DNA from 3 places in the Exiguobacterium sp. UBA6282 genome. Region 2 is predicted to be linked to each of the others. Evidence: riboswitches for the same ligand, from Rfam matches in the RefSeq annotation. Region 2 holds a riboswitch; each other region holds the start of a gene.
The links. Region 2 has a riboswitch for thiamine pyrophosphate ahead of thiD (bifunctional hydroxymethylpyrimidine kinase/phosphomethylpyrimidine kinase). Riboswitches for the same ligand answer to the same signal wherever they lie in the genome.
Positions count from the first base shown of each region.

Region 1 (6,660 bases), on a different contig from region 2:
ACTGCTGTTTGACAGATGTCAGTTCCAGCCGTTCGAGCAACGCCGCGCGTTTAACGTTCGTCGCTGCCCGGTGGCTCCAGTCGATTTCCGCTTCGACCGTCAGCTTAAGAAACTGCAGATCCGGTTGTTGAAAGACATAGCCAACGTGCTCATAAAAGCGACGCTGGGAGTAACGATGAACCGGACGCCCCTGGAGCTGATACGTTCCACGATTGGGAAGCAACCGCCCGAGTGTCGCAAGCAATGTACTTTTACCGGATCCATTTGCCCCAAGCAGCATCACCCATTCTCCTGTCTGCAGGGAAAATGTCGCATCGGTCAGCGGATATGGTGCTTTCGTCGATAATGCAGCGACGTGTAACAAAGAGCGACCAGCTGTAGCGACGGGGGAAGGCACATGAAGTCGCGCCGCTTGCGGTCCATCTATGGGTAACGTCTCTAACGTATACGGATATAAAGAGGGAACGGCAATGCCTTTCGTTTGAAGCTCTTTGTAATCCTGCGGGAACAGATCCCGTGGATCTGCTGTCGCAGTAATCGATCCGTCCTCAAGCAAGACGACCTGGTCGACGTACGACAAACAGACATCGAGTTGGTGTTCGATCAAGACGATCGTTAAATCGTGTTCTTTTTGAATCCGAAAAATCAACGCCATCAGCTCATGTTGTCCGATTGGATCAATCTGAGCCGTTGGTTCATCGAGTAATAAGATCGTCGGCTCAAGTGCTAGGACCGCTGCGAGTGCGAGACGCTGTTTCATTCCTCCGGATAGACTCGCGATCGGTGTCGAGAAGGGGAGGGGGAGACCGACGAGTGCGAGTAAGCGTTCAATTCGTTCATCCATCTCCACGCGCGGAATCGAGCGATTTTCTAAACTAAAAGCGATTTCGCGTCCGATCGTCTCCATGCAGAACTGTTCTTCTGGATTTTGAAACAAGATTCCGACCGAACCGGACCGGGTAACGGTACCAGTCTGTTCGACTTCAATCGTTTCCGGTGTCAGTCCGGCAAGGGCATGAAGTAATGTCGTCTTGCCACTCCCACTTCGTCCGAGCAGAAGGGTCGTCCCTTGCTCAATCGTCAGCGATACATGATTGAGCACCGATTTCATCTGACCGGGATAGCGGATGCTGAGGTCGTCGACAGTAATCATGCGATTTCTCGTTTCGCACGTCCTGCTGCAAACCCGTTCAAGACACCAGTCGCAACAAGGCGACGGACGAGAATGGCTGCAAGCAAGCCACCGAGTAATGCACCACTGATCAATTGTAAGCCAGTTGTCGCAAGCAACGTCGTCGTTGTGTAGTAACCGAATCCGTTCGCGATTAGACTATAAACGATGCTACCAATCGCGGCTCCGACACCCGATAACATCAAGGTCCATGTGTCATAACGACGGTAACGCGTCATCGCGAAGACGAGTTCCGCACCAAGTCCTTGGCAGACTCCGATCAGAAGAGCGGATAAACCAAAATGACTACCTGTGAACAGTTCGACGGCTGCCGCGACGACTTCCGCAATTAAAGCGGCACCTGGCTTTTGAATGATTGCTGCGACGAGCGGACTCGCAATGATCCAGATGCCAAACATCCAGTTGGCACCGACAGGACCGAAGATCGCTGAGATCGGTAACCAGAGTGTTGACCAACCAAGATAGATGACGCCGCAAGCGACGGCGAGCATCATCATGACCATGATTTCTTTCATTTTCCAGTGTTGCATTAGATACGTCCTCCTTTGAATGGGGGAGACGCCAAAAAAGACCGCCCTCCGTAAAAAAGAGAGCGGTCCTCAGAAAAACTGCGCGCAGCAGGAGTCATTGGATGTGATCGCTCCACTTTCCTACGCTAGTATGAACTAGATCAGGTTCGAAGGGTCCGAAGTGAATCGTCTCAGCCAATTGGGCTCCCCTAGTGGATATGGTAATAGGTGATACGCTGTTCACTTTAGGCAATCCAGCGTCTGTTGTCAAGACACAAAAAAAACGATACGCCGCAAAGGGCGTATCGTTAAACGACTTATTTATTGTCTTCGTTCTCTTCAGCTGTTTCTTCTGAAGACGCTTCTGTTGCTTCCGCTTCGTTGTCTTCGCCAGCTTCTGCTTGTGCCTCTGCTTCCTCGATTTCTTCAAGATCCTGCTCGAGTGTCGATTCGACGACAGCTGCGACTTGAATATCGCCTTCTGTAACGATGCGGAAATCTTTTTGTTCTGGAAGATCGGCTACAGAAATCGAATCGCCGATTTCGAGGTTCGTGACGTCGACTTCGACGTTCTCTGGTAATTTATCTGGTGTAGCGGCGACTGTTACTTTAAAGAGTGTTTGTGATAGGAAGCCACCAACTTTTGCACCGGCTGCTTCGCCAACAAGTACAACGTCTGCTTCGACTTCTGTTTCTTCATCCATTTTCACGGCGATGAATTCAACGTGATCGACTGTTGGTGTGAAGACATCCATATCACGGCGATTGATCAAGACGTTAATATTTTTACCGTCGAGTTTGAGTGAAATCAAGACGTTTTCACCGTTTTCTCGGACGATTTTAAGCAATTCTTTTTCTTCAAATGCGATTGGTGTACTTTCCACTTTGTAACCATACACGACGCCAAGAGCTTTTCCTTCATGACGCAATTGTTTACGGAGTGAGCGTGGACGTACCTCGCGTTTTTCGGCTGTTAAATTAACTGACATGTTCATTTCCCCCTTGAATTTGGTATAGCCCTCAAAAGGTAATGAATGTAGGAGCAGGACGAATCCTGAACAATATGAATCATGCTAAGACAATCGGTTTCAGACTCTCATGAATCTGACGCTTTCGTGACTTTGCATTTCTCTCCCAGGTCATTACGCTGATATTGAGAAACATGTGTGAGTAAGTCACCGGTTTGATGCGGTGCTAATGAGTTTATACCCCTATGTTTTAAATCCATAAACCTCTTTTTTTATCTTTTTGAAGTCGAAAGACCTCCAAACCGCTTGAAATCAAGGGTTGAGAGGTCTTTCGTTTTTTTCATTCTTTATGGTGATTCGTTGATTTTCACGAACTAAAACACGAACGAGACGTTCAATTTGCCGCATCGTCGTTTGTCCCATCGTCGAAATTTGTAGCCACTGATTGTAAACGAGATAGTCGCTTTCGTACTGGACGTGATACCCCTGAATGCGCAGAGCGTCGCCTAAATCAGTTGCGGACGGATGAACGATCGTCAGTATTCCCGGCGCTTGTGCTTCTTGTTGTGCGAGCAGTTGGAATCCAGTTGCGCGGACGGCTTGTTCGAGATAGGTCATCTTGATTGCTGCTTGATTAAGATCGAGGGCATCAAGCGCTGCCTGACAGGCAAGCAACAGGTTCGACGAGCCGGAAAAGGCAACCCCTTCCGCGTAGAGTCCTAAATCCAGATAGCGGGGAATACAGAGAGAAGGTAGGACGCGATCTGCGTGACCAATGAACGCAAGACCCGGTAAACCACCAATCGCTTTCCCGGAAACAGTCGTGACGAAAGTGCAGCCATCGTATGAGAAATGTCCGGTTCCAACAGCGCTGATCGCATCGACGACGAGTGCGGTTCGTTGATCTAACAGCACTTTTACTGCATCAAGATCATAGAGAACACCCGTTGACGTCTCACAATGCGTCAACCAGATCCAGTTGTATGCCGTTTGCCTCAATTGATGAGCGAGTTGCTTCAAGTCAATCGGGTGACCGGGGGGAAGCGTATGGACATCAAAGGACTTGCCGGCACGTGCCGCGTGATCAATCAAGCGTTGACCGAACTCGCCGCCGTTCAGGATCAATCCATGTCCAGTGAGTTGTTGCGCGACAATATCATTGGCGAGCGTACCGCTGCCGACGGCCATCGAGACATGTGGCAAATCCAGCAACTGACACATTCGGTTACGTAAATCTTGATCGAGCTGACGCATCGAGACCGTCCGATGTGGACGCGGTGCTTGTTGTGCCGCTTGACGGACCGTCGGCGCAACCTCGACCGGACCGGCTAGAAAATGCAGGGGACGTAAGACATCCGCGATGACGGATCGTTCGTATGTTGCGCGCGACAACAACATCGGTACAAACTGGGCGTCACCACTACCAAGCGTCGCTGCAATCGGTGTGAAACCGAACCGCGCGTATAGTTTTGCTTCCCGCGTCGTACCACTGATATAGACATGATCAATCGTCTCCCGCTCGAGGTAGACCATTAAAAAGCGCATCAATTGCATGAACGTACGACTATTGCGGTATTCGGGACGAACGCTAAGTAAGCGGATTTCCGCTGGGTCCGTCAGTGTCTCTTCTAGCGTCACGCCCTTTTCCTCAAGCGAAAAGGGACGATGCTTTCGAATGGCGATCATCGCGACGAGTCGATCGTCCTCCTTACCGATCAAGTAAGTGTTCTGATCATGGAATCGATCAATTCGTTTCCGTTCGATGTTCGGTTGATGTTGCGGAATCTCTTCTGTAAAGGTGAGGTAGTTCAATTCATGGATTGCTTCCGCGTCGTCCGCAGTTGCAATGGAAAAGTCGATCATGGAGACGTCCTCCTTATGTAATGGCTGGCTTGTGGAGTGCATCATGAGCCCACAGGACAAGTAGACTTACGGCAACGGTACACAAGATATTGACTGACCCTGCGTCTAAGAAGACGGGTAGTAACGGAAGTAAAACGACCGGAATAAGGCCCGCTTTGACACTATCTTTCGTTACGAGATAAGACAAACCGAGTATGCCTAATCCGGCAAGATATGCCCATGGCGTGATAGCGAAGACGATTCCGGAAAATACAGCGTACCCTTTACCGCCGCGTCGTGGGTGAAACAACGGAAACAAGTGACCGATGAGCACGGCGAGGGCGACCGGATAAAACGTGTCAGTGATCTGCAACGCAAAGACTGTCTTCGCGGCATCAAACAGATAAACGAATAAAAAAGCCGGAAGCCCACCGGCACGATGGGCATTGCGGGCACCGATGTTTCCGGAACCGACCTGTGCCAAATCGGTACGACTAATGTACTTAAAGAGCGTACCACCTAAAATGCTACCGATGAGATAACCAAGCAGGAGATCAAGGATCACCGTTGTTCCTCCTTTGTCGTTACGAGATGAACGAGTTCCTTGACGGTCAAGGCGTCACTGTCTGGAGCCGTCAGGACGGCATCGACCATTTTGGCTTTTCGATCTTGTAATTCCGTCATCTTCTCTTCGATCGTTCCGCGTGTCAGCAATTTGATGACCGTCACGTCAGACTGTTGTCCAAGCCGATGGGCGCGATCGGCTGCCTGTTGTTCGACGGCCGGATTCCACCAGCTGTCAAACAGGATGACGGTATCAGCGGAGGCGAGGTTGAGTCCCGTTCCGCCAGCTTTCAGCGAAATCAAGAAGAGATCGACTTCACCGTCATTGAACCGGTCGCATAACGCGACCCGGTCTTCGAGCGGTGTCTCACCCGTCAATAGGAAGTGGGGGAGGTGACGTTGCGCGAGATCCGAACGAATGCGCTCGAGCATTTGCGTATACTGTGAGAAGATCAAGATCCGTTTTCCGACTGCTCGTTTTTCTGCAATCAGTGAGAGTAGACGCGTTCGTTTCGTTGCTTCCCCTGTGTACCCCTCGACGAATAATCCCGGATCGTTGCAAATTTGCCGCAACCGCGTTAAGCCCGCCAGTAACTTCAAACGATCTTCACGTTTCGTTTCGTCTAAATGCTGCAGCGTCTCGAGTTGCAATTTGGCGAGATACGACGCATATAACCGTTTTTGATTCGGTCCGAGCTCGACATAATGATGCTCGATCTGCTTCTTTGGTAAATCCTGTAAGACATCTTTTTTCTCACGCCGTAATAAAAATGGTTGAATGAATTGTTGCATGTCATCAAACGACCATTTCTCAAACGTCGCTAAATCCGGCAGTAATTCCGGAAACAAGACATGGAAGATCGACCAGATATCGCGCGGCCGATTCTCAAGTGGTGTTCCTGTCAAGGCGAACCGGCGTTTTGCTTGCAGATGTCGCAGTTGACTGACTGTTTGTGACTGCGGATTCTTCAAGTGCTGTGCTTCATCAAAGAAAACGACGTCATATACAGGATGGCGACGGACGTCGGTCCGAAGCGTCGTATAGGAGACGATCGTCACTGTGTTTTCAGCCAAGTACTCCAGTTCGGAAAGTCGGCTAGTTTGAGAACCCGTCACGACATGAACCGGTCGACCGGGTAAAAAGCGCTTCAGTTCCGCCTCCCAGTTGCGGAGCAGTGATGCTGGTGCGACGATCAGTGCACGACTATCCGAAATCGTTGCTATATAACCAATCGCTTGAATTGTCTTTCCAAGCCCCATCTCATCGGCCAAGATGCCGTGACATCGGTGCGCGTCCAAATTCTTTAGAAATTGAATGCCCGTCCGTTGATACGGATAGAGTTGTGACTCTAATGAATTCGGCAAGTCGAGCCGGAATCCTTGTCCGGATTTCAATTCGAACCATTTCTCGAGCAAATCGGCATGGAGATGCAGGATGGAGGCACCGATCAGATGCTTCATGTTCCGGACGGCAGGTAAGACGAGTCGTCCGTCGCGTAAGTCACGTTCACTCGCTTCCATCTGGGCGAGAACCCGTTGCAACTGCTGAAAGGCCCGTGCCTCTAAAGATACGAACTGTCCGGAT
Region 1 is NZ_DJUM01000002.1:5,289-11,948, forward strand. Features, by position in the region: gene B2751_RS00150 (ABC transporter ATP-binding protein) at 1-1,153, opposite strand, end outside; gene B2751_RS00155 (ECF transporter S component) at 1,150-1,722, opposite strand; TPP riboswitch at 1,823-1,922, opposite strand; gene B2751_RS00160 (50S ribosomal protein L25/general stress protein Ctc) at 2,019-2,690, opposite strand; gene B2751_RS00165 (GNAT family N-acetyltransferase) at 2,982-4,532, opposite strand; gene B2751_RS00170 (glycerol-3-phosphate acyltransferase) at 4,546-5,076, opposite strand; gene B2751_RS00175 (DEAD/DEAH box helicase) at 5,073-6,660, opposite strand, start outside.
Region 1: linked by a shared signal. The riboswitch ahead of B2751_RS00155 (ECF transporter S component) and the one ahead of thiD (bifunctional hydroxymethylpyrimidine kinase/phosphomethylpyrimidine kinase) in region 2 are both predicted to bind thiamine pyrophosphate.

Region 2 (7,480 bases):
CTGTCTGATAAAGAACGGAAACTGACAGAGGAGCAGCAAAAGGAAATCCTAAAAGGGAAAAACGAGATGCCAGATGATCCGGTTTCTCCACGAGATCGCGGAGAAGATCCGATTTAAATTCAAATAACTTGGGAGATGAATCACATGTCTAAAAAAGTAGCAGTCGTACTCGCCGATCATTTTGAAGATGTAGAATTCACTGGACCGGTTGATGCGTTAAAAGAAGCGGGGCACGACATTACTGTCATTGGTGCCAAAAAAAGTGCAGAGCTTGTTGGTAAACAGGAAGATGCAAAAGTAACCGTTGATCTCTCAATTGATGAGACATCGGCGGCAGACTATGATGCCCTTTTGATACCAGGTGGATTTTCACCAGATTTACTACGCGAAGATGAGCGTTTCGTCTCATTCGTCGAAGAATTCGATATGTCAAAAAAACCGATCTTCTCGATCTGTCATGGACCTCAGTTGATGATTAACGCCAAAATCGTTAAAGGAAGAAAAATGACAGGTTATAAATCAATTCGCATCGACCTAGAAAATGCTGGAGTAGATTTCGCGGACGAAGAAGTCGTCGTTGATGATAATTTTATCTCAAGTCGACAACCGGATGACATTCCTGCATTCAATCGAGAAATCGTTGCAAAACTCGGCTAATCGTATAAAACAAAAATCAGCACTGCGTTGTCGCAGTGCTGATTTTTTTATGAGTTCTCTGGATAATCACAGAGTTCCGTGATAACCCCATGTGAATGACGAGGGTTCATATAAATCAGTCGTCGTCCAAACGGCGTCGTTCGATACGTATCTTCTAAAAATGTTAAGCCTTGTTGTTTTGCTTCGGCGATTGCTTGATCTAAATCATCAACACGGTAGGCAATGTGATGGACTCCTTTTCCACGTTGTTTTAAAAAACGAGCGATTGGACTATCCTGGCTAGTTGGTGTCAACAGCTCGATATGCGCATCATCGAACTCGATGACGGCGATGTTGGAAGCGACACCAGGTGCGGGGTTTGAGTACTCTTTTGTTAATGTTCCACCAAGTACTTTTGTATAAAATGAGATTGCTTCTTGCATATCGCGAACGGCGATGCCGGTATGATCTAGTTTCATCTGATGTTTCCCTCCATTCGCTTCAGTTTCCCAAAAATGAATTAAAGTTGCAATGGGAAGCTGTTTTCCATCATTTTCTATTACATAGAAGAGGAACAATTTATTTAAAATGAAATATCACTGAAATATTATGGAAGAGGAATGAATGCTATAATCAAAAACGTTCCTATAAATAAGAAAAACTATTATAGAATTTAATTTTAACGTAACTGTTATTCCATATAATGCATCGACATACTACTAGAGAAAAAGAGGGAATACTACATGAAAAAAACGTTCGCGTCGCTCATCGTTTCCGCACTAGTTCTTTCATCAGCACCTCATTTTGCAGCAGCTGACGATTTAAGTGAACAGAAAGCTAAAAACGAACAACAGCAACAAGACAATGCTAAAAAACAAAAAAACTTAGAGTCTTCCGTTAATCAGGAGGGTCAAAAAATTTCTAAGACGCAACAAGAAGTCAATCGATTAGACGAAGCCTTGAATGAAAAGATCTTTGCTGTCGAAACGAAAGATCGTCAAATTAAGGCGACGGAACGAGAAATCGTTCAACTTGGAAAAGAAATCGAAAAGTATAAAGCGAAATTAAAACGCCAAGAAAAACTACTTGGGGATCGTCTTCGTGTCATGCAAGAAAATGACGGGAACTCGATTAAATGGGAAGAAGTCATTTTTGGGGCAAAAAACGTCGGTGACCTCGTTAGCCGTGTCATGGCCGGAAAATCGATTTCAAAGCAAGATGATAAAATGATCACGGATTATCAAAATACGCAAAAGCAATTAGCGGATGCACAACAAGAAGTGAAAGACAAGAAAGCACAATTGGTTGTTGAAAAGCAAGAATTGAAACGCCAACAAGCAGAACTTGAATCGCAATTAAAAGAGCGAAACAAACGCTTAAAAGAATTACGTAAGAAAAAAGAGAAATTTGAAACACAATTGATGGATGCAAAAGAAGTCCAGCAAATTCTGATTGCTCAAGAAAAAGCGATTGCAGCTGAAAAAGCAGCACGTGAACGTGAAGCACGTATCGAAAAAGAGCGTCAAGCTCAAGCAGCACGTGAAGCAAAAGCGCGAGCAGAAGCTGAAGCAGCTCAAGCAGCGGCTCAAAAAGAATCTGAGCAACAAGCAGCTAAAGAAGCAGCGGCTCAGCAGGCAGCACAAGAGAAAGCGTCGCAAGCAGCGAAACCTTCTGGTTCGACGAAACAATCGACTCCAAAAGCATCTACACCTGCGCCAGCACCAGCTGCGCCAACACCGTCAGCACCTGCGACACCTAAACCGTCACCATCATCCGGTGGTCTGTTCATCCATCCAACGGTTGGGGCTGTCACGCAAGGCTATGGCTCAGCAGGTGGAGAAAACGGTTATACGTTCCATAACGGGATCGACTTTGGTGGTCCGGTTGGAACTCCAATCGTTGCAGCTGCAACAGGAACAGTCATTACAGCATCAGGTGGTGGTCCTTACGGAAACCACATCATGATTGCTCACCAATTAAACGGTAAAACGTACACAACATTGTATGCTCATATGAGCGCACTCAATGCTCACGCAGGTCAACGCGTCAGTCAAGGTGAACAAATCGGTTTACGTGGAAGTACTGGGAATTCAACTGGTCCACACTTACACTTTGAAATCCACGTCGGTGGATACAGCTATAGTGCAACTGGTCCAGCTAGCTCAGTGAACCCAATGACGATGTTTTAAACAGTAAAGAATCGTTGCTTATGCAGCGGTTCTTTTTTTGCGATTTTCAAAAAATAAATGATTATATTACAAAAAAACGTTTTCATTTGAAATGTAAATGAAATTTTTTTGAAACGATTAGGGTGCTATAATCTATTTCAGATATGAGAGAAACTTGAATACTATAATAAAATATGAAAAACATAAGTGAGGAAAACGATATATGCTAAAAAAACTAATTTCTACCATTGTTTTAGGAGCATTACTTATAACAGGAACACAACCAATTGCGGCAGCAACGATCAAAGAAAAAAAGGCTGAAAATGCCGCAGAACAACGTAAATTAGAAAAAGCAATTAAAAAACAAGAGTCGAAAATTTCGAAAGAACAACGTCAAATCAATCGAATCGATGCAGCGATCAACGAAAAGATTTTTCAGATTTCCGAAAAAAATAAACAAATCGAGAAATTGAATTTGCGAATTGATGAATTAAAAGCAGACATCGTTCGCTACGAAGAGATGTTGAAAAAACAAGAAGAACTACTCGGTGATCGTCTACGTGTCTTCCAAGAAAACGATGGAAACTCAATCAAATGGGAAGAAGTCATTTTTGGATCGAAGGATTTAGGTGATTTATTTAGTCGTGTCATGGCAGGGAAAAAAATCGCGGAGCAAGATGATAAAATGATTTCGGATTACATCGCAACCCAACAAAAGCTAGCGGAAGCAAAACAAGCGCTCGTTGAAAAAAAGGCGGAGCAGGTTGAAGAGAAGAAAACATTAATCGAACAAAAAAAAGCGTTGAAAGTTCAAATGAAAGAACGCAGTGCTACGCTTAAAAAATTACGAAAAGGTAAGACGAAGTTTACGACAGAACTTCTAGACGCGAAAGAACTACAAGCCACACTTGAAGCTCAAGAACGTGCGATTGCGGCAGCGAAGGCAGCAGCTAAAGTAGCGGCTGAAAGAGCAGCAGCCGAGAAAGCAGCAGCTGAAAAAGCCGCTAAAGCGAATGCTCAAGCAGCAAAACAAGCAGGTAAGAGTTCAGAATCACCTACTTCAGTTGCCCCACCCGTTGTTTCGAGCGGTGGGAAATTCGTTCGTCCATCTTCTGGTGGCGTATCACAAGGGTTTGGACCAGCAAGCGGTGCGAACGGCTATACGTTCCATAATGGTGTCGATTTCAGTGGTTCGGTCGGCTCACCAATCGTCGCAGCAGCAGCTGGAACGGTCATTACAGCTTCAGGTGGTGGGCCTTATGGAAATCACGTCATGATTTCTCACTTCCTTGACGGGAAAGTCTATACGACAGTCTACGCTCATATGAGATCATTATCTGTTCATGCAGGACAAACAGTTTCTCAAGGTCAGCAAGTTGGAACACTTGGTAGTACTGGGAATTCAACAGGACCACACTTGCATTTCGAACTACATGTCGGAGGCTATCAGTACAGTGCCTCTTCTCCTCTGAATGCAGTTAATCCATTAGCATACCTATAATTCAAAACGAGCTTCGGCTCGTTTTTTTCTTGCCGCTATGCTACAGTTAAGGCGAAATGAATACTTGAGCAACTAGGGGAGCTGGAGGAATCCGGCTGAGAGGAAAACCAATCTGTTTTCGACCCTATTACCTGAACTGGATAATACCAGCGTAGGAAAGTTGAGCCGAACGGATACCGAAATGGTTGGATAACGATTTCGTATAGCGTCGACTGCTTTTTTACAGCGGTCGACGCTTTTTTTGTCGGTAACAACTCCCTTACATTGCTCGATGGAAAGGTGAGAAAAATATGAAACATGTATTGACGATTGCGGGATCTGACTCCGGTGGTGGAGCTGGAATTCAGGCAGATTTAAAGACATTTTCGGCATTGGGCGTTTATGGGATGAGTGTTTTGACGGCGGTAACGGCTCAAAATACACTGGGCGTTCAAGCAGTAGAAGAGTTATCATCGGAAATCGTTGATGCCCAATTAGCTTCAATCTTTTCAGATATTCGTGTGGATGCTATCAAAATCGGTATGGTCTCGAATGCACAAACGATTCACGTCATTGCAACACATCTTCGCAAACAGACAGTTCCGATCATACTAGACCCTGTCATGGTCGCAAAAGGCGGGCATGCCCTATTGCGGACGGAGGCAGAGGAAGCACTAATCGCGGAGTTACTGCCACTTGCGACACTCGTCACACCAAATTTACCGGAAGCAGAGCGCTTAACAGGGCAGTCAGTTACTAATCTAGAGGAGATGCAACTGGCGATGCATCAGTTGGCTATGAAGACTGGAGCCGTCTTGCTAAAAGGTGGACATCTACCGGGAGCTGCCACGGATTTATTATGGGACGGGCAAGAGGAATACCGTTTCACATCAGATCGGTTAGATAATCAACATACTCACGGAACAGGCTGTACCTTATCTGCAGCGATTGCGGCACGGATGGCACTTGGAGAAGCTTTACCGGACAGTGTACGTCAGGCCAAGAAGTATGTTACAGAGGCGATTCGTCATGGATTTGCTCTCGGACAAGGGATTGGACCGACACATCATTTTCATTCACTTTGGAGGGATACACATGTTTACGACCATTCTTAAACACAAACCACTCATTCATCATTTGACGAACACAGTCACGATCAATGATTGCGCCAATGTCACACTCGCCGTTGGCGCATCTCCAGTCATGGCGGAGGATATTCGCGAAGTGGAAGAGATGGTTCGACTTGCGCAAGCTCTTGTCTTGAACATTGGAACAATTGATGCAGACATGCAAGCAGCTCAACGACTCGCCGCAAGCGAAGCGAGACGCTTGAACGTTCCGATCATCCTTGATCCAGTTGGAGCGGGAGCTACATCATTGCGTACGTCCTTTTCAAAAGAATTGAGTAGACTCGGATGTACGGTCGTTAAAGGAAATGCTTCAGAAATCAAGACATTGCTTGGGGAGAATGGACGAACAAAAGGAGTCGATGCTGCTAGTGATGAGATCATGGATCGAGAAATCATTCGTGCATTCGCTCGTAAACAAAAGTCCGTCATTGTCGTCACAGGTCCAATCGACTACATCACGGATGGCATGCGCGAAGTGGAACTACAAGTAGGTACGCCGCGTCTCGGAGACGTCACAGGTACGGGGTGTATGACAGCTTCTTTGATTGCGAGTTTTCTTGGTGCAGGATATTCTGCGTTTGAGGCAGCAGTCCACGGAACATTTATCATGGGAAAAGCAGGAGAACAGGCAGCATCAGAAAAAGGTCTAGGTAATTTCAAACGAGAGTTGTTCAATGCAATCAGTCTGATGACGGAGCAAGATTTGATAGAGGTGGTAGAACATGTCAATTGATTATTCCATTTATGCGGTGACAGATCGTCGATATCATCCGGGAGTTGCAATCGAAACGGTCGTTGAAGAAGCGATTTTAGGTGGTGCAACGATTATACAATTACGGGAAAAAACAGCGCAGGGAAAGGAATTCTTCGAACAGGCAGTCCGGTTAAAGAGATTGACGGATCGTCATGATGTTCCTTTGATTATCAATGACCGAATTGATATTGCGTTACTTGTCGGAGCTGGTTTGCATATCGGACAAGAAGATATTCCTCTAACCGCAGCGCGACGTCTCTTACCGAACACTGTGATCGGCGTATCGGTAGCAACCGTCGCGCAAGCGATTGAAGCAGAACGAGATGGAGCATCTTATTTAGGTGTAGGTTCTCTATTTGCGACGTCATCGAAAGCAGACGCCGACTCGATGTCACACACGATGCTTCAAGCGATTCGCGAAGCCGTGCGCTTACCTTTAATCGGCATTGGTGGAATTACGGCAACGAATGTCGCTTCTCTTCCTATCCCATTAGAAGGATATGCGGTCATCTCGGAAATTTTTGCTAAAGAAGATCGACGACGTGCTGCACAACATATGACAGATGCTGTATGGGAATGGCATCAATCTCTTCAGAACAGGGTATAATCCGTTCAGAGGTGATTGTATTGAAATGGCAGACGATCCGTTTTCGGGACTATTGGATCCGGTATCGATTGGAACCACAAATCATTCGCGTGGATAATCGGGGGATCTACCATTTGGGGAAAATTTTATTTCCGCGTCCTAATCGTGTATCTTATGAAATGGCTCTCTTGCTGAAGGAAAAGTATGAAAGACGCTACAAACGTCCGTTGTATATCAAGACAAGTTCGATCGCTACAGAAATTTGGGGACACACCCACTTAGACATCTATTATCGAATACTGCTTCGTCTCCCGATTCCTTCTCGATTACGTAAGTGTTATAGGAATCGATTGGAGAGTACGAAGATCATCGATATCGGTGTACGTGCGGTCGATCAAAATCGAATCGTTTGGGATATCGGTGATTACGTAGGGGGATGGTTGGTATTTTGGCTCATTCGTAGGCGGATGCGCTGAACTTGCAAATGTCCTGTTTCTCATGGTGCAATATAGAAATAGAAACGAGGTGACGGACATGGACATTCCCCGTTGTGAAACGATTGCTATTGATGAACAGCGTGCGTCTGAGATTGGACAAGTCGTTGATACGATTCCGACGCTTGAAATCGGAAAATTATTTAAGATCCTTTCAGATGCGACACGACTACGAATCGTTTATGCGTTGACGATCGAAGAGGAATTGTGCGTTTGTGACGTCTCTGCTTCT
Region 2 is NZ_DJUM01000054.1:23,334-30,813, forward strand. Features, by position in the region: gene B2751_RS13945 (hypothetical protein) at 1-117, shown strand, start outside; gene B2751_RS13950 (type 1 glutamine amidotransferase domain-containing protein) at 145-657, shown strand; gene mce (methylmalonyl-CoA epimerase) at 705-1,115, opposite strand; gene B2751_RS13960 (murein hydrolase activator EnvC family protein) at 1,380-2,825, shown strand; gene B2751_RS13965 (murein hydrolase activator EnvC family protein) at 3,028-4,305, shown strand; TPP riboswitch at 4,370-4,480, shown strand; gene thiD (bifunctional hydroxymethylpyrimidine kinase/phosphomethylpyrimidine kinase) at 4,596-5,399, shown strand; gene thiM (hydroxyethylthiazole kinase) at 5,380-6,147, shown strand; gene thiE (thiamine phosphate synthase) at 6,137-6,775, shown strand; gene B2751_RS13985 (ArsR/SmtB family transcription factor) at 7,289-7,480, shown strand, end outside.

Region 3 (13,145 bases), on a different contig from region 2:
AAGTGATTCCTCTTCAAGGGGAGTCATTTTTTTGTTCAAATCGGAATGCACAAAAACATTATTAAAACTTATTTGCTAATGCAATCGTTTTCAAATAAAATATTGTTTTAAAACAAGCACCTTGCTATACTGTCCGTATTGAAAAGAATTCCAGTCGTGGTTTGACTAGAGGAGGATGTACATCATGAAAAGGATCGGGCAATTCACGTTAACAGCAGGACTCGCAGCAGTACTCGTTTCAAGTAGTTTGCCTGTCATGGCAGAGGCAGGATCTTCAGCAGATCGGATCAGTCAAAAAATCGACACGATGACGCTCGAACAAAAAATTGGACAGATGATCATGCCGGACTTCCGGCAGTGGAATGGCAGTAACCATACGTCGCTTGCTCCGGAAGTCGCGAACATCATCGACCGCTATGATTTAGGTGGCGTCATTTTGTTTGCTGAGAACGTCAGTGAAACCGAACAGACGACAAAACTCGTTCATGATCTACAAGAAGTCGTCAAACAAGATGACAGCAACGATATTCCGCTCTTTGTCACGATCGACCAAGAAGGTGGCATCGTCACTCGGCTCGGAACAGGAACGAACTTACCCGGCAATATGGCGATAGGTGCGACCCGTAGTAGCGCGTATGCCAATGATGCCGGTCATATCATCGGTTCTGAACTGAATGCGCTTGGCATCAATGTCAACTTCGGTCCGGTTCTTGACGTCAACAGTAACCCTGGAAATCCCGTCATCGGTGTTCGCTCGTTCTCAAGTGACCCGGAGCTCGTCGGAACGCTCGGTTCCGCTTTGATGAAGGGTATTCAAACTGAAGGCGTCGCAGCGACCGCGAAACACTTCCCGGGTCACGGCGATACCGCGACCGATTCCCATTATGGCTTGCCGGTTGTCAACCGGTCCCTGGAGGAGCTGGAACAAGTCGAGCTCGTCCCGTTCAAGCGAGCCATCGCCGAAGACATCGATATGATCATGACAGGACACATCGGAATGCCGCAAATCGAGTCTGAAGTCGTCACGTCAAAAAACGGTACTTTCCCTTTACCTGCGACATTGTCGGATGACGTCATCACGGGCGTACTGCGCGAAAAACTCGGCTACGATGGCATCGTCATCACGGATGCTTTGAATATGCAGGCGATCGCCGACAATTTTACGGAATCAGAAGCCGTTCTGAAAACATTTGACGCCGGTGTCGACATCGCGCTCATGCCGACGATTCTTCGTTCCGAGCAGGATGTCACAAAACTCGACCAGATTTTTAAGGACGTGATTGCGGCAGTCAAAGACGGACGTCTGTCAGAGGAACGGATTGATCAATCGGTCGAGCGGATCCTGACGCTGAAGGCAGAACGCGGAATATGGAATGGCACGACGGATACGACATCCTTAGCAGATAAACTCGCGCAAGCGAACCAAATCGTCGGTAGTCCCGAACATAAAGCAAAAGAACGCGCGATGACGGAAGCCGCGGTCACACTCGTGAAAAATGATCAGCGGACGTTACCCTTCAAGCCGAAAAAGAATGCAAACGTTCTTGTGATCGCCCCTGCGACGGATCAAACGGACAGCATGAAAAAGACGATTGCTTCCCTGCCTAAGAACCGGAACTGGCACGTAACGACAGCGAATTACTCGGCTACTACGCTACCGCTCGACCAAAATCCGACACTACGGGCACAACTCGATGCAGCAGATTACATCATCGTCGGTTCAAACGTCAATACGAGTGCCAAACTACTGCCTACTGCACCAGAACAAGCGATTCCGGCTTCAATCTTCCGGTATGCGAAACAAACAGATATACCATCCGTCTTGCTTAGCCTCCGCAATCCATACGATGTCGCCGTTCAACCGGACGCACCGGCACACGTCCTCGTCTATGGTTTTAAAGGGGATCCGAACGGACCGGACTCCGAAGCAGGCAATCTGAAATCAGCGGGACCAAATCTTCCTGCCGGTATTCGAGCCATCTTCGGAACGCTCAAACCGCAAGGCACCTTACCAGTTGATGTGCCGGTCTTTCAGAACGGTATCTTTACCGATCAACTGCATCTCGAATTCGGTGACGGCTTTAAAAATTGGAAAAAATGAGAACATGATACACCAAAAGACCGAGACTCCTTTAAAGGATGCCTCGGTCTTTTAATAATTGATATGAAGATTCAGTTTCTGCTTTCGCACGCTCGTAGACACGATGAAGTGAATAAGTCAACGAAGCATAGAGGACGACGACCAGGACAGTTGCGATAGTTCTCCCCGTTGTAAAACCAAACTGAAGCAACACCTGAAAATTCTGAATCGTAGCATATGTGCCGTACACCGCCATCAATATGGGAATGATGTACCCAACAAATCTCACTTTCACTTTTCCGAGCACCTGTTGCACGACATATGCCGCGAGGATCACGAGTGCGATGACTATGATTTCCATTCCAATCCCTACTTTCACTAGATGGTATTCCTAATTCTACCATCTACTGGTTTAAGAAGATACCGGGCGAGCTGGAATCGTTTCGTAGACCGACGTGAACGTCTCTTCCGTCCACCCCATGTGCCAGAAGAGTAACTCATAGTAACAACTAGTCACGAAATGCCGTTTCATCCGCTCTCGTTCAGTCGGGCTTGCTTGTTCCGCCAACGCATCAAGCCGTGCAATCTGTTCAAAGACGACCTTTTCGAACCATTCCGAACTATATGTGTCGATCCATTGCTGATAGATTTTTTCATCCGGTGTACACGTCAATAATTGTTGTCCAACTTCATAATACAACCAGTAACATGGCAAGATGGCAGCAATCGTCTCACCAAGCGTCCCTTCACTCGCATGATGCATGTGTGAGACGTAAGCATATGCCGTTGGTGCCGGTTCAAATGCTTCAAGGTCTGCTTCCGTGATACCGAGCGGCTCGAAAAATGATTGATGCAAGCTCAGTTCTGCCCCATATGTCGAAGTCGCGTGCTCGGCAAGTGTCGCGATCGTCGCAAAGTCATCTGCTTTTGACGCTGCCTTCGCTTGAATCTTCGCAAAGTGTTTTAAGTAATACGCATCCTGCATGACATAATGTCGAAATTTCGAGAGCGGTAACGTTCCCTCGCCGATTCCTTGAACGAATGGGTGCGTAAAACTACTGTCCCAATACGCTTGTGCTGCTTGTTTGATTTCTTGTGTGAATGTCATGATCTCATCCTCCTTGTTTTTATGAAACGAAAAAACACCACCCCGAAACACACGGGCATGGCGCAAGAAGAACAAGACTTGACGCCACTTCCCTCCGTAAGTACGAACTTAATCAGGTTCAAAGGGTCCGAACGTCTTCGTTCGTCTCAGTCGGCCTACCGACTCCCCTAGTGGTCATTATTCGATTCAAATCCACTATAGCATGCTGAAAATGGAAGTCAAGTTGTCCTCTTTTCGCTATACTATAGAGTGTCAGAAGGCGGATATCGTCTCCATCTACAGACCGATTCCGAACTTCTTTCGTTCTCGTACACTAATTTTAGTACCTGATACTATAATTCATTCTGTTACTTACAATTGGAGGATTTCATTATGCATACACCAACAAAAATCATGGCGTCAGCCGTTATCGCTTCTGCTTTATTACTTCCGACAGCCGCATCCGCCGAGCAGGTCGTCGATAAGACGATCGTCACTCTCGGTGAGTCACTCGGCGCAAAAGATAAGGCTTGGGTGCTTTCACGTCTCAATGCACCGGAAGGTATCACACCGATCATCGCAACCTCTGCAGACGAAGAAAAATACCTCGGGAAAAACATCCCCCAGTCACAAAAGGGCGGCAACATGTATTCATCCGCTAAGATCGAATTGACGGAAAAAGGTGACGGACTTTCCGTTGCGACGGAAAACATCACGTGGGTGACGAAGGATATGTATCTCAACGCTCTCGTCACGGCAGGTGTCAAAGATGCCGACATCACGATCACTTCTCCTTATAAAGTGACTGGAACATCGGCACTGACAGGAATCATGAAAGCCTATGATCAAACTTCGGCTGAGACCGGAATCAAGCTGAGTGACGAACGGAAAGATTTAGCACAGCAAGAATTATCGGTCACATCAGACGTCGGGAAGACAGTCGGGACAGATAAAGTCGCTGATTTGATGAATGAGATCAAGGCCGAAATCGCGAATCAAAAACCGGAAACAAAAGTCGAGATCGAAAACCTGATCGTCCAAGTCATTCAAAACAACAACATCCAACTGTCTGATGCACAGATGGATCGGTTGACGAATCTATTCAATCAAATGGAGCAAGCGAACATCAACTGGGGGCAAATCGAGAGTGGACTGAAAAATGCTGGTCAAGACATCCATGCGTTTGCAACGTCCGAGGAGACAAAAGGATTCTTCGCTAAATTATTTGATGGTCTGAGTGACTTCTTCAGCTCGATTGCTGGTGTGTTCAAATAATTCAGACTTCCGCAATTAACAAGATAATGGTAAACTGGTTGTATCTGAAACGAAAGGTGGTGTGAAATGATGGACTTTGCTGCGTGCAAACATTGGTTAATGGAACAATTGTATCTGTTGCGCGCGATTTTTCATGGAATGGCGTTCTAAGGCACCCGTCTGCCCTTTTTTAGAACTTCATGATTGAAAAATACAGCAAAGCGCATCTTTCACACACTAGGGAGAGTGCTATTTGCGCTCTCCCTTTTTTTAATGCGCGCGAAAGGATCAACTTATTATGATGATTTGCGACATTCAACATCTGACAAAACAATTCGGAGGCGAAACGATTTTAACGGACGTTTCCCTCTTCTTAAACGAACACGATCGTGTCGGTCTGATTGGACGAAATGGGAGTGGTAAAACGACATTACTCCGCTTACTTGCTCGCCTTGACCAACCGGACGGTGGCGTCATCTATCAAAAGAACGGTTTGACGATTGGCTACTTGGAACAACTTCCCACTTATGCCGAGACAATGACCGGACTCGACGTCCTTTGGACGGCGTTTGAAGAGATCCTCGCAATCCGTTCTCGGATGCAACAGTTGGAGCTTTTGATGGCGACAGCGCCAGATGATCTGGATGCACTACTCGTTCGATATGCGGAAGCGACAAATGCATTCGAACAAAAAGATGGCTATCTACTCGACTCGAAGATCGAGCGCATGGTGAACGGATTACATTTACGTCCGTTACTCACTCGCCCTTTCCATCAGTTGAGCGGCGGTGAGCAAACGAAGATTTGCCTCGGTCGCATGTTGCTGATGGAACCACACCTCCTAATCCTTGATGAGCCGACGAACCATCTTGATTTAGCTGCCGTTGAATGGTTAGAACAATTCTTACGGGACTACACTGGAACTATCCTGCTCGTCTCTCACGACCGGGTCTTCTTAGATGCCGTCGTCACCTCGATCGTCGAGCTTGAAGATGGTGAACTGACCTCCTACCTAGGGAACTACAGCGCGTTCGTCGTCGAACGAGAACGTCGCTTGATGGAACAGTTCCACGCCTATCAGGAACAACAGAAAAAAATCAAGAAGATGAAGGAAGCGATTCGTCGACTACGGCAGTGGGCAAACGAAGCATCTCCACCGAGTGAGAAATTATTCCGTAAAGCAAAATCGATGGAGCGGGCACTCGAGCGAATCGAACGGATCAAACGACCGCAACTCGAAGCCAAAACCGCTGATGTCTCTTTTTCTTCTACCGATCATACGAGTCAAGTCGTCTTTCGCGCTGAAGAGCTCTCTTTCGCTTACGATTCCCGTCGCATTTTCGATGTTGTCTCGTTCGAAATCATGGCTCAAGATCGGGTTGCAATCGTCGGAACGAATGGGAGCGGGAAATCGACGTTGCTCGCACTGTTGCTTGATGAATTGTCACCAGACGCAGGCACGCTCACGCGTGGACCATCGAACCGGATCGGTTACTTGTCCCAGCATGCCCATTTCGAGGAGGATGCTCGCTTAATCGACTGGTTTAGAGACCGCATTGCCGTTCCAGAAGCGGAAGCCCGCCATATTCTTGCCCGGTTCCTGTTTTTTGGACCGACTGTCTTTCGGTCTATTTTGTCACTAAGCGGAGGAGAACGTGTTCGATTGCAGCTTGCCGTACTCGTTCATTCGTCGATCAACGTTTTGATTCTCGATGAGCCGACGAATCATCTAGATATTGAATCAAGAGAGACGCTTGAAGAAGCACTCGAGAATTTTTCTGGTACATTGATCGCCGTCTCACACGACCGCTATTTCTTGAATCGTCTTTTTTCAAAAATCATTTGGCTTGACCATCAAATTACTTCGTATACTGGAAACTATGCTTACGCAGTGGAGAAACGACATGCCAGTCATGACACACCACCTCAGATAAATCATGAGAAGAAATCGAAAATTTCAAAGCGTTCGAAAGCACCTGCGAAAGAACAGTCCATTGAACAGCAAATAGAAGAGCTGGAACTTCAAGTCGTACATCTTGATGCCGTTCTTTCTCATGTATCCGCGGAAGAAGAATGGATGACGGTCGAGATGGAAAAAGAAGCATTGTTACGAAAAATTGAAGGTTTGTATGAACGTTTAATTTTAGAAACTTGAACTAAAATGATTAGTCCTTCTTTGACTCGGGAAAATAGGAACAGATACGTCAAAGGAGGAATTCATCTTGTCTCAAGCTATGTTGATCATCAACCCGTCTTCTGGTAAAGAACTCGGAAAAAAACACGCGACGCTCGCTGAAGAGACGCTTGCTACTCGCTTTCAAACCGTCGACGTTCGATTCACGGAAAAAGAACACGATGCAACGGAATTCGCACGTCATGCCGCCCAGTCTAATTACGACGCCGTCATCGCCATGGGTGGTGATGGAACGGTCAATGAAGTCATTACTGGAATTGCCGAGCAACCACATCGTCCAACACTTGGGATCGTACCGCTTGGGACGGTCAATGATTTATCACGCGCGTTACACATCCCGACGGACCCCGAAGAGGCGATTCAGATATTAGCTGATGCCCCTGCCCGCCCGCTTGATATCGGTAAATATGATGATCATTACTTCATGAACGTCATTGCGGTTGGTCTGATTGCGGAAGCCGTCGAAGAAGTGAGCATCGAACAGAAAACGTCACTTGGATCGGTCGCTTATTTCATTGAAGGTCTGAAAGCCTTTAAGGATCATAGTCCTTATCCAATCGAAATCAACTCTGCCGAAAAACAATTTGATGGAGAAGCCCACTTGTTAATCATCGCCTTGACGAATTCCGTTGGTGGATTCGAATCGTTTGCGGAAGAAGCAAAAGTCGACGATGGATTACTCCATGGATTCATCATTACGAAGCTCGGATTCTTTGATGCGCTTCAAGCATTACCTAAACTCATCACGGGTGGGTTATCAAAGGCGGATCAAATCGAACACTTCACGACGACACGTGTCGAGATTCGTTCGAAAGAAGAGTTACCAATCAATGCCGATGGTGATACGGCAGGTCATGTTCCTGTGACTGTCGAGGTACTCCCTCAACATCTCACTGTATATTCACCATTCTCTGCTGACTAACGTTATACGAGTAAAAAAAGAAATCGACGATTTGTCGGTTTCTTTTTTACTTTAAAATCCATTACAATATATGTTAACAAAGCGTAATTTTGAAATATATTTGAAATATTTTTGTGTTATTGACGATGCTATAATCATCTCAGGCGAAAAATCATTCTTTAAAATAAATAAATATACATAAAATCTTACAATTTTGTAATGATCAGTTCTGGCGCTTCAGATTTTTAAGGAGGAAATACACTTAATGAAACGTTTGCTTACAACAATGACAATGACAGCTTTGGTAGTTTCAGGTTTTGCTACAACGAGTGCTTCGAAAGTTGAGGCCGCAACGACATATAAAGTAAAAGTCATGGCAGACGGACTACGCGTCCGGACAGGTCCATCAACGGCTTATAAAATCGTCGGTAGCGTCAATACAGGACAGACATTCAATTATCTCGGTGTTTCTGGTTCATGGACAAAAATTTCATACGGCGGCGCATCACGCTACGTTTCTTCTACATATGTTAAAAAGTACAGTACGACGACTTCAACAAAAGCAACGACTGGTTTTTCGCGTCCAGCAAGCGGTCCGATCACACAAGGATACGGTGCGGCAAGCGGTGTTTATGGTTACACGTTCCACAATGGTATTGATATCGGTGCTCCGACGGGTACACCCATCTATGCTTCAGCTGCTGGAAAGGTCATCACGTCTCGTTACTACGGTGCATACGGTAATCATGTCATGATGACGCATACGGTTAACGGCATCCAGTACACGACAGTTTACGCACATATGAACAGCCGTGCTGTTTCTGTTGGACAAACGATTGCTAAAGGAACAAAAATCGGGACAGTCGGCGCGACAGGAAATGCCTTTGGTGCTCACTTGCATTTTGAAATGCACCGCGGCTCTTACGTCTACAGTGGAACGTCTGCAGCAAACAGCGTTAATCCACTCAATTACTTCAACTGAATCAGATTCGCCGGACTTCTCATCTTGAGAAGTCCGGTTTTTTGTTTCAGATGAAATCTTCTGACAGGAGTGGTACGGTATATTCATGGCTCTCATGCATATAGGAGGCGAATCATATGAAACGAACCATTCCCTTGATTCTATCGGCATCTTTCGGCGTGACTCTGCTTGCCGGTTGCCAAGATCAACCGACACCTGAAGAACGTCTTGATGCCTATATCAAACTTTGGGAGAAACAGGACTACGATAAAATGTATACGTACGCGAGTACAGCTACTAAAAAAGAATACGGTAAAAAAGAATTCATCGAGCGAACGAAACAATTGTCGAAATCACTTGATATTCAAAAGTTATCCGTCGAACGAAAGAAAGCGGAGGAAGCAACGCATGACGAAAAAGCGTCCCTTCCCGTGCGGATTTCCTTTGATACGGTTGCAGGAACCGTTGCCTACGATAAACAAGTTCCACTGACATTTGAGAAACAAGGAGAGACCGAAAACTGGTTCATCGACTGGGATACTTCTTTTGTCCTAAAGGATTTTAAAAAGGATGACAAAGTCCAGCTACAAACCGTTGAAGGCAAACGTGGTGATTTACTCGATTCGAATGAGAAACCGCTCGCAACCTCTGGAAAAGGATTTGCTGTCGGCGCGACAGCCGGACAATTAAAAGACATCGAGAAAGTTGCCGAATTGCTCGACCGCCCGACCTCTTCAGTCGAAGATTCCTTAAAGGCAAGTTGGGTCAAAGATGGACAGTTCGTTCCGCTCAAAACGATGACCGACGAAGCAATGGTTGAAAAATTGCGTGACATTCCTGGAATCAGTGTCCAAGAAACGGAAGTCCGAACGTATCCACTTGGTAAAGCAACCTCTCATTTGATTGGATATATCGGTTCAGCGACAGCAGACGAGATTAAACAATCAAAAAATCAAATCCAAGCTGGCGAGCAAGTCGGGAAACGTGGACTTGAACAAGTACTCGATGAGCGCTTACGTGGTAAAGCCGGTGCGACAATCACTTTACAGAAAAAAGACGGCTCAAACGTTACTGTTGCCGAAACGAAACCGACGGATGGCGAAGATATTGCGTTGACAATTGATGCCACTCTTCAAAAAAAGACTTATGAAACGATGCAGGATGATCCCGGAACAGCATCAGCGATTGATCCGCGGACCGGCGAGACCCGTGTCTTACTCAGCTCTCCTGGCTTTGATCCTTCTGAATTCATGTCAGGAATCTCACAAGCACGACTCGATGAACTGACGCAGGACCCGGACCAGCCATTATTGAACCGATTCACAAGTGCCTTCGCACCCGGTTCGACTCAAAAACCATTGACGGCTGCTGTCGGATTAAAGAGCGAAACGCTCGACCCGGAAAAAGCCTACACAATCAATGGGCTGAAAAATAAGATCGATGGTTTTAACGTCACCCGCATTCATGAGACACCGGCCCCGGTCAATCTGCATAATGCGCTCGTCTATTCCGACAACATCTATTTCGCCCGTTCGACACTCGAACAAGTCGGAACGAAAGCATTTACGTCTGGTCTTGAAGCGCTCGGATACGGTGAAAAGCTACCGTTCACGTATCCATTACGTGCCTCACAGATCTCAAACGACGGCACGATTTCTTCTGATGGACAGCTGATGGACACGTCTTACGGACAAGGTCAGATGTTGACGAATATTCTACACTTAGCATCGATGTATGAAATTTTCCTGACGGATGGAACAATCTATCGTCCGACACTCTTACAAGAGGAAAAAACGAAGCAAGTCTTTAAGAAGGATTTACTCGACGCAGACGACGCGAAGATGATCCGCGATGATTTGTATGATGTCGTTCATAACGGTTATACGCTTCCGGCTGATATCAAAGAAGTCGATGTTGCCGGTAAGACAGGTACGGCAGAATTGAAAAAGGCAGGCGAAACCGACGGCAAAGAGAATGGCTTCTTCGTTGGATACGACAACGACAAAAAAGATCTTCTCGTTGCCATCATGATCGAGTCAGTCGAAAAAGAAAATCGTGGCAGTCCGTACGTGTCGGGACTTGTCGCCGAAGTACTCAAACAAAATCGATGATCGGAGTGATCGCTTCTTGATGATCCGCACTAGCTGTACTTCAGACCTCCCTGCCCTGCTTACACTGACGGCAGAGACATTCGCGCATCACAAGCAGTTGTCGCCTCACTTTCACCCAGATGTAACGACACCATACACGCTAGAGTCTTTAAGTCAGATGATAGAAGCAGAACAACACCTCTGTCTGACAGTGCTCGATGGAGAAACACTCATTGGTTACTTGTTTGGTAAGTGGACGGCACCGGCACCCGACCGGTTTACGCCTGTCCGAATCTTGAACATCACTGACGTCGGTGTCACCTTTTCCCATCGTTCATCAGGAATCGGTCGCCAGTTGATACAGGTGGCAGAAGAACTCGCACTCGAGCAAAAGGTGGATGCTGTTCGCTTGAATGTCTGGACCGTCAACGACCGGGCCGCAACGTTTTATGAAGAACTCGGATTCGAACCGCTGTATACGAACTTGCAGAAGTCACTCGTTCAAAAGTGACATCTATACGAAAAAGAGCGGATGATCGTATGATCATCTGCTCTTTTTCATTAATGTGACGGCGTTGCCGCAAGCCGTGCTGCCATCAACTGTTGAATCGTTTCTCGATCGTTTTGATGGAGTAAGTCGACGATCTTACTGCCGACGATGACACCCGCGACTGGTCGACTCAACTGTTTGACGTGTTCCGGTGTACTGATTCCGAACCCGGCAAGTACCGGTACCGGGCTATGGGCTGCGACATTTGCTAAATGTTCTTCAAGCGCCGTATCAAACGTCGTCTGTCCGCCAGTCGTCCCATTGACCGTAACGGCATAAAGGAACCCTTCGCTTTTATCGGCAATCTTTTGAATCCGTTCCATTGGACTCGTCAAGGAGACGAGTTGAACGAGCGCGATATCCGACTTGTCCTCTCGTTCGAAGAACTGTTCACTCTGTTCAAGTGGTAAATCAGGAATAATCAATCCGTCAACCCCGACTTCGCGACATGTCGCTAGAAATGCTGCTAATCCATAACGGAAAATCGGGTTTAAGTACGTCATCAAGACGATTGGAACATCGACGGTCTGACGGGCAACGCGAACCGCCTCAAGAACATCCTTCAGTCCGACGTTCGCTTCTAGCGCCCGGAGTCCCGCTTCTTGAATGACTGGACCGTCAGCAACGGGATCCGAAAACGGAACGCCGACTTCAATCGCTGTCGCTCCGGATTCAGCGAGAAACGCTAAGATTTCCGGAAGGCGATCAATCCCTCCATCTCCCCCCATGACGTACGGGATGAAGGCTTTTTCGCCCTTACTTGTAACGTTACGAATCGCTGTTTCTAATCGCATCATTCTTCCCCCTTTAGTGCGTTTCTGACAGTAACGACATCTTTGTCGCCACGTCCTGATAAGCAGATAACGAGAATCTCTTCCTTGTCCATCTCTGCAGCGAGTTGAGTCGCGTAGGCAATGGCGTGTGCCGACTCAAGTGCCGGGATGATTCCCTCCTTGCGGCTTAACAGCTGAAGTGCTTCGAGTGCTTGTTCATCGGTCACCGCTTCATACTGAACACGACCGATATCTTTTAGCAAGCTATGCTCCGGTCCGACACCCGGGTAATCGAGTCCAGCTGAGATCGAGTGCGCTTCTTGTACTTGACCATGGGCATCCTGTAAGAGATACATCATCGAACCGTGCAAGACACCGACCTCTCCTTTTGTCATCGTCGCTGCGTGTTTTTCTGTGTCGATTCCGCTGCCCGCTGCTTCAATGCCATACAATTTTACATCTGTATCATCGATGAAAGGATGGAACATCCCGATCGCATTACTACCGCCGCCGACACAAGCGACGATCGCCTCTGGCAGACGCCCCTCTTTTTCGATGATTTGACGTCGTGTCTCTTTTCCGATGACCGCTTGGAAATCACGCACGAGTTGTGGGAATGGGTGTGGTCCGAGAACAGAACCCATCAAGTAATGCGTGTCTTCGACATGTTTGACCCAGTAACGGAGTGCTTCATTGACGGCATCTTTGAGTGTCCGACTGCCTTGTGTGACCGGGATGACGGTTGCTCCAAGTAACTCCATCCGGAAGACGTTCAACTCTTGACGACGGACGTCCTCTTCGCCCATGAAGATGACACACTCGAGGTCGAGCAAGGCACAGACCGTCGCTGTCGCGACACCGTGTTGTCCTGCCCCTGTCTCAGCAACGATTTTTCGTTTCCCCATCCGTTCAGCCAGTAACGCTTGACCGATCGTATTGTTGATTTTATGGGCACCGGTATGGTTCAAGTCTTCTCGTTTCAAATAGATCTTTGCGCCACCAATCGTTTGCGTCAAATGTTCGGCAAAGTAAAGTGGTGTTTCACGTCCGACGTATTCTTTCAGCAATTCGTCCATTCGCGCTTGAAATGCTGGATCTTCTTTTACGGTTTCGTATGCTTCTTCAAGTTCGATCACTGCATGCATCAATGTTTCCGGGATGTAGCGTCCTCCGTATTTACCGTATTGCCCGAGTGTGTCCGGTTGTGCGTAGCTCATGCTTATCTCTCCTTTACGGCATCAGCGAATGCCTGCAT
Region 3 is NZ_DJUM01000020.1:6,980-20,124, forward strand. Features, by position in the region: gene B2751_RS05030 (glycoside hydrolase family 3 protein) at 185-2,101, shown strand; gene B2751_RS05035 (hypothetical protein) at 2,133-2,441, opposite strand; gene tenA (thiaminase II) at 2,493-3,188, opposite strand; TPP riboswitch at 3,261-3,367, opposite strand; gene B2751_RS05045 (DUF1002 domain-containing protein) at 3,561-4,442, shown strand; gene abc-f (ribosomal protection-like ABC-F family protein) at 4,720-6,576, shown strand; gene B2751_RS05055 (diacylglycerol/lipid kinase family protein) at 6,644-7,537, shown strand; gene B2751_RS05060 (peptidoglycan DD-metalloendopeptidase family protein) at 7,782-8,498, shown strand; gene B2751_RS05065 (penicillin-binding transpeptidase domain-containing protein) at 8,615-10,588, shown strand; gene B2751_RS05070 (GNAT family N-acetyltransferase) at 10,608-11,078, shown strand; gene trpA (tryptophan synthase subunit alpha) at 11,129-11,911, opposite strand; gene trpB (tryptophan synthase subunit beta) at 11,911-13,107, opposite strand; gene B2751_RS05085 (phosphoribosylanthranilate isomerase) at 13,110-13,145, opposite strand, start outside.
Region 3: linked by a shared signal. The riboswitch ahead of tenA (thiaminase II) and the one ahead of thiD (bifunctional hydroxymethylpyrimidine kinase/phosphomethylpyrimidine kinase) in region 2 are both predicted to bind thiamine pyrophosphate.